Regions from separate parts of the Paenibacillus sp. JNUCC32 genome, predicted to be linked through region 1. Evidence: predicted binding sites of a transcription regulator. Region 1 holds the regulator's gene; the other holds the start of a gene.
The links. The regulator Rex, encoded in region 1, represses fermentation and respiration genes when NADH is low (regulators of the CRP and FNR family bind a similar motif). The targets are predictions, from matches to a motif close to TTGTGAAATATTTCACAA.
Positions count from the first base shown of each region.

Region 1 (3,532 bases):
TTTAAGGACCTGGCCTCGCATCGCGAAGACCTGCGCTCCTTCATGGCCCTGAACGATGAGGGCACGGTATACTGGATGGAGGCGAACGGCAATTTCCGCAGCAAATCGCTGCAGTTGTATGCCGTGCCCGTCGACGTGAGCGCTCATCTGAAGGAATTGTTTTTTGACAAGAAACAAAGCGTGATTCTGACATCGGCGACCTTGTCGGTGGACAAATCGTTTCAGTTCATGATCGAAAACCTGGGTCTTCAGGAAGCGGCTGAAGCGGGGAACCTGAACACGGTTCAGCTCCCGTCCCCGTTTAATTACAGGGAACAAGCCCTTCTTGTCGTGCCGCGCGATTTTCCGAGCGTGAAGGGATCGGTTGGGGATGCACTCTTTGTGAATACGCTCGTGAAGTCTTTGGCCGATACGGCCGTCGCTACGCATGGCCGCATGCTCGTCCTGTTCACTTCGTACCGGATGCTGCGCCAGGTGCACGAGCCGCTGAAAGAAGCGCTGGCATCAAGCGACATCACGGTATTGGGACAAGGTATGGACGGAACCAGCCGTACCAAGTTAATCCGAAGATTTCAGGACAGCAGCGCTTCCGTGCTGCTGGGCACCAGCTCCTTCTGGGAAGGGGTAGACATCCCGGGCGAGGCGCTGACTTGTCTTGCCATCGTCCGGCTTCCGTTCCAGCCGCCGAATCACCCCTTGGTCGAGGCCAAGAGCGAACTGCTGCAGCAGCAGAAGAAGAATCCCTTCATGAAGCTTTCGGTTCCGCAAGCGGTCATTCGTTTCAAACAGGGGTTTGGGCGTCTGGTGCGAACAGCACAAGATAAAGGGATCGTGATCGTGTACGATACGCGGGTCATTGAATCCTATTACGGGAAGTATTTCTTATATTCCTTGCCGGGGCCGAAGATGGAGCATATGCCGACAGAGGGGATCGTTCCCCGAATTTCGGAATGGCTGCAGGAAGAGGCAAGCGCGGGAAACCAAGCGGAATAAAGTGAAACCAAGCACGATCAACAAAAAAAGATGTAGTTATTAACCTATTATTAGGGGGAGCATGCATGAAATCGGAAAAAATTTCGGAAGCCGTGGTCCGCAGATTACCTGTATACTTGCGCTATTTGAATGAGCTTCAGAAGAGGGAGGTTTCCACGGTTTCCTCCCAGGAGCTGGGACAGAAGCTGGACCTCAATCCTGCTCAAATTCGTAAGGACCTGGCGTATTTCGGTGATTTTGGACGGAAAGGGATCGGATATGATGTTTCTTATCTGATCGAGAAGATTCGCCAGATTCTGAAGCTGGACCAGAAGATCAATGTCGCATTGGTCGGGGCCGGTAATCTTGGACATGCATTATCGAATTACAATGCATTCCTGAAGGATAATATGAAGATTGTGGCGATTTTCGATTCGTATTCTCCCAAAGTTGGTATGAAAATTAACAATTTGGTCGTACAGCCGATGGAAGAGCTGGAGAAGACGGTTCATGAGCACGGCATTCGAATCGGGATTATTACCGTTCCGGATTTCGAAGCGCAGAACGTAGCGAATCAGCTTATCGCCTCAGGGATCGAGGCGATTCTGAACTTTGCGCCAACCATCCTGAAAGCCCCAGCCCATATCCGGATTCATACGGCTGATTTTACAACGGATTTGCAAAGTTTGGCCTATTATTTGGATAACGGCAAGGAGGATGCAGCACATGACAACAACGAAGTGGATGGTTAAGAACGGAACGTTTGCAGTACTGGAGGAAAGCCAATCCGTGCTTCGCGGATACCTGGTGGTTGAGAACGACCGGATCACGTACCTGGGCGAAGAGGAGCCCGTCGTGGAAGAGGGGACAGAGATTATCGACGGAACCCATCTGTTCTTCCTGCCCGGATTGGTGAACACGCATGGACATGCCGCCATGTCGCTTCTTCGCGGCTATGGGGACGATCTGGCGCTGCAGGTATGGCTTCAGGAAAAAATGTGGCCGATGGAAGCCAAATTCACGTCACACGACGTATATTGGGGCACATCGCTCTCCGTGCTGGAGATGATCAAGGGCGGAACCACGACGTTTGTGGATATGTATGACCATATGGATCAGGTCGCGAAGGTTGTCCAGGACTCGGGAATGCGCGGCGTCCTGACGCGCGGCGTAATCGGTTTATGCCCGCCCGAGGTACAGCAGCAGAAGCTGGATGAGGCGGTGGCATTCGCGAAGGATTGGCATGGCAAGGCTGACGGCAGAATTACGACGATGATCTCGCCGCACGCGCCTTATACCTGCCCGCCGGATTTCATCGAAAAATTCGTTCAAGCATCCCATGACTTGAACCTGCCTTTGCATACCCATATGTCCGAAACGGAAACTGAAGTGGCTCAGAATGTTAAGGACTACGGGCTTCGCCCCGTTGCCCATTTGGAGAAGCTGGGCATGTTCTCCCGTCCTACGCTCCTTGCCCATGCCGTTCATCTGACCGATGAGGAAATCGAAGTCTTGGCCAAGCATCAAGTAGCCGTATCGCATAATCCCGGAAGCAATTTGAAGCTTGCCAGCGGAGTCGCCCGCGTACCTGCGCTGCTGAAAGCCGGCGTAACGGTGTCGCTCGGTACCGACGGACCTGCTAGCAACAATAACCTGGATATGTTCGAAGAGATGCGGCTGGCTGCCCTGATCCATAAAGGAGTAAGCGGGGATCCGACGGCCATTCCGGCCTCCGAAGCGCTCCGAATGGGCACGGTATACGGAGCCAAGTCCGCTTTCCTTGAGGATATCGGTATGCTCGCGGTTGGGATGAAAGCCGATATGATCGCATTGAATACGGATCAGGCGCATTTCCTTCCACGGACCGACTATATTTCTCACGCGATCTACTCTGCCAGCGCGAAGGATGTAGAGCATGTATGGGTTGACGGCAAGCAGGTGGTGAAGAATGGCGCGAGCCTTACTCTCGACGAGGAACGCATCCGCCGGGAAGCGCAGCGTGCATTTGAGCGTCTTACAACCCTCTAGGGAATAATCAAGGGGAGCGAGGAAGACGGATTTGAAGAAAAAAACGAAGTGGATATTGCTGAGCGTGTCCGGCGTCCTGCTATTATTGCTTGGCCTACAGCTCTATTATTCCTATGTTATGAAAGATACGTGGAATGAAGAAAGAATGGCGATCCTTGCAGCGAAACAGCATGGCCAATTGGTCTCGTCCGACAAGACCTATAAATCGGTATGGGGCGAGGACAATAACTATTGGGTGGTCAGCGGGAAAGATAAAGACAATCAAGACCGCATGGTCTGGGTGAAGTTTACGGACGATAACGTTCCTGTTGAAGGGACAGATGCCGTTCAGTCGGTGTTATTGAATACGGGCATGTCAGAGGCCGTGATGCGGGACCAGATCCGTAACGAAATGCCGGGTGCGGTCATCAAGCGATTGCTGCCGGGAATGTATGAAGGCGAGTATGCCTGGCAGCTGCAATATGAAAACAACGGTCAGCGCGGCTACAGATTCTATCGTTTTCAAGACGGAAACGCCATCGGAAATGATATT
Region 1 covers NZ_CP062260.1:3,172,328-3,175,859, reverse strand. The annotation lists gene dinG (ATP-dependent DNA helicase DinG) at 1-993, shown strand, start outside; gene JNUCC32_RS14155 (redox-sensing transcriptional repressor Rex) at 1,059-1,724, shown strand; gene JNUCC32_RS14150 (amidohydrolase) at 1,699-3,000, shown strand; gene JNUCC32_RS14145 (cell wall elongation regulator TseB-like domain-containing protein) at 3,032-3,532, shown strand, end outside.

Region 2 (3,532 bases), 1.4 Mb from region 1:
ATCACCCAGCCGGTGTTCAGGCCGTAGTAAAGGTCCGAATGGTCACCGCGAATATCCAGCGGTCCGCTGACTGCACGCGTCACCAAATTCATGACCATCGGGAAACGTGTGCCCGCTTGCACAGGAAGCTGTTCGATCATATACAGGAAACCGTTCGCGCTGGTAGCATTGAACACCCGTGCTCCGGCTGCGGCCGCACCGTAGCAAATCCCCGCCGATCCATGTTCGCCGTCAGCTGGAATCAGCTTGATGTCATGTTCGCCGCGTGTACGCATCATATCAAGATATTGGGCGATTTCCGTAGATGGCGTAATCGGAAAATAACCCATCATGTGATAGTTAATCTGGGCAGCCGCCATGGCTGCCATTTCGTTGCCCGATTCGAAGACTTCCGTTTGAGCGGCCGCCAGCTTGTTCTCCGTTGTTTCTTGAATTTGCATATTCATGATCTGACTCCCTCCGCTTTTAAATAGGGAAAAAATTGCGGCACACGGTGCTGCTCCGCATAATGCGGCTCTTCTAACATGGCAGCCAAAGCGGTGGTCGGACAAGCTTCGATACACTTCAAGCAGCCTTTGCAATACTGATAATCGATACCTTTCATAAACATCTGCATATTCCCGCGCTTATCCGGCTTCGTCTCCCACACGATGCAGAAATCCGGACATACCGTATCGCAGGCGGCACAGTGAATGCAGTCCTCGATCTTGTACTCTGGCAAATATCCCTGCCGGGAGCCGCTAAGATCCTTCATGACACTGTTCGCCGTAACGTTCAGAATCCCGCCCAGCTCCTGCGTTTCATATCCAAGAATCGGCTGCGGTCTTGCGAAAGCGATTCGGTCTATTAGCTCTGATCCGTTTCCCAAGGAAAGGAACCGGACTTCGTTATATCCTCTGTCAAAGGTCCGCACATTCGCTTCCACGAGGTGGGGCAGCTTTTTCTCAAAGGTTGAACGGATCACCTGCCGCATATCGTCCGGGTTCAGGAAGCTGCAAATCCGGAACAATGCCCCCAGCATGGCCGTATTCACTTTGGTTTTTTCCTCAACGGAAATGTTCAGCGCATCAACGACGGCCAGCGTTCCCTGGGTCATGTTCAGATCAACGGCCACTTCGGAAATGTCTCGCGCCGTATTCACAAGCACCGTTCCATCAGGCTGTAATCCGCTTATGACATCGATCGTCTTATACAATGCTTCATGAAATACGCCGACGACATGCGGCTGCTCAATGGGACTGTGATCGCGGATTTCCACCTGGGGATCGCAGAACCTTACGAAACTCTTCACCGGCGACCCTTTTTTCTCCGAACCATAGCTGGAAAAATTCGAACCGTTAAGTCCGGAGCCGGTAACCCCGGCTTCCGCCAGCATTTTGCCGGCCAGATTGGCGCCAAGCCCGCCGATGGATTCGAGACGGATCTCGAAAAATCCCAGTTCATTCTTTTGAGGCAAAATCGACATGTTCTCTCCTCATTTCTTCTTAGGTCATTAATTCCAGTTTAAAAGAAGAAACGGACCGGGTTTGTGATTAAACTCACTACTCAAGAAATTGTGATTCCAATCACTATGTCGGTTGTGGGAGCGAAGTATACTGTCTTCAACAGTCCAATTGCGAGGCTATCTTATACTGACCTTTCGACAAATAATCACGAAATTGGAGGAGAAATCATGAATAACAACGCCCAAGAGACCTTACAGCATCAGCCGTCCATGTTCTGCTTTCAATGTCAGGAAGCATCCAAAGGAACAGGCTGCACCATTGTCGGCGTATGCGGCAAACCGCATGATGTGGCTAACCTGCAGGATTTGCTGATTTATCTGCTGAAAGGCATCTCTTTTCTCAGTCTGGATGTCCGCCTGCCGGAAGTGCTTGAACAGCGCGTATCGCTGTTTATGATGGACTCCTTGTTTGCAACGATTACGAACGCCAACTTTGACCGCGAGGTGTTTGTGGGAAGAATCCGGGAAGCGATCGAGCTCCGCGGCGAGGTGCGCACCTATTATAACGAACAATATCCGGAAGGAACCGCCAATCTCCCTGATGCCGCCGTCTGGCAAGCGGATAACGAAGCTTCTTTTGATGAAAAAGCACGTACGGTGGGTGTCCTCTCGACCCGCAATGAAGACATCCGCTCGCTGCGCGAATTGATTACTTACGGCTTGAAGGGGATGGCTGCTTATACGTACCACGCGCTTCATCTGGAGAAGGATGATAACGAATTAAACCGTTTTATGCGCCGTGCGCTTGCCGCCACGCTTGACGACAGCCTTGAAGTGCAGGATCTGGTAGCTTTAACGATGGAAACCGGGAAATACGGCGTAAACGCCATGGCGATGCTGGATGAAGCGAACACCTCGGTTTACGGAAATCCGGAAATTACGAAGGTCAATATCGGGGTAAGAAACCGGCCCGGCATTCTCATCAGCGGCCATGATCTGAAGGATTTGGAGGAGCTGCTGAAGCAGACGGAAGGAACCGGCGTGGACGTGTACACGCACAGTGAAATGCTGCCTGCCCACTATTATCCGGCATTCAAGAAATATGAGCATTTTGTAGGCAATTACGGGAATGCCTGGTGGAAGCAGAATAGCGAATTCGCAGCCTTTAACGGACCGATATTAATGACGACCAACTGTATCGTTCCGCCGAAAGACAGTTATAAGGACCGTATCTATACAACAGGCAACACGGGGTTTCCGGGTGTCCGCCATATTCCAGAAGGAAAAGACGGTGCTCCCAAAGACTTCTCCCTACTAATCGAGCAAGCGAAAGGATGCCCCGCCCCAACGGAGCTTGAAACGGGTGAGATCATCGGCGGTTTCGCTCATGCCGCTGTGATGAACGTGGCCGATCAAGTCGTCGATGCCGTGAAATCCGGGGCGATCCGCCGTTTCTTCGTCATGGCCGGCTGCGATGGACGGATGAAATCCCGCAGCTATTACACCGATTTTGCGGCTGAACTTCCAACAGACACGGTCATTCTAACGGCAGGCTGTGCCAAATACAAATACAATAAACTGGATCTAGGCGAAATCGGCGGTATTCCGCGGGTCCTGGACGCTGGTCAATGCAATGATTCTTACTCCCTCGTCGTGATTGCATTGAAGCTGAAGGAAGTATTCGGCCTTGAGGATATTAATGATTTGCCGATTTCCTATAACATTGCCTGGTATGAGCAAAAAGCGGTGATCGTGCTGCTTGCCCTGCTTTATCTTGGCGTTAAAAATATTCATCTGGGCCCTACGCTCCCTGCATTCCTGTCGCCTAACGTTGCCAAAGTCCTCGTGGAAAACTTCGGGATCGGCGGCATTACCAATGTGGAAGATGACATGAACATGTTCCTTGGTGCCTAAGAAAAAGAATGCCCTCACCGGGCATTCTTTTTCTTAGATTCAGTAATTGTGGAGGATGAGTGCACATCAGCCGCGTTGAACAGATAGCATACTTCTCAATCGACTTCCCGTGAAAATGCTGCTCACTAGCAGTACGAATCCGCCAAACAGATAGGGCAAGTTAAAGTGGACTTC
Region 2 covers NZ_CP062260.1:4,561,336-4,564,867, forward strand. The annotation lists gene JNUCC32_RS20325 (thiamine pyrophosphate-dependent enzyme) at 1-446, opposite strand, end outside; gene JNUCC32_RS20330 (2-oxoacid:acceptor oxidoreductase family protein) at 443-1,465, opposite strand; gene hcp (hydroxylamine reductase) at 1,673-3,358, shown strand; gene JNUCC32_RS20340 (MFS transporter) at 3,425-3,532, opposite strand, start outside.
Region 2: a site for Rex is predicted at 1,527-1,544, ahead of hcp (hydroxylamine reductase). Genes of this name have one in related genera too.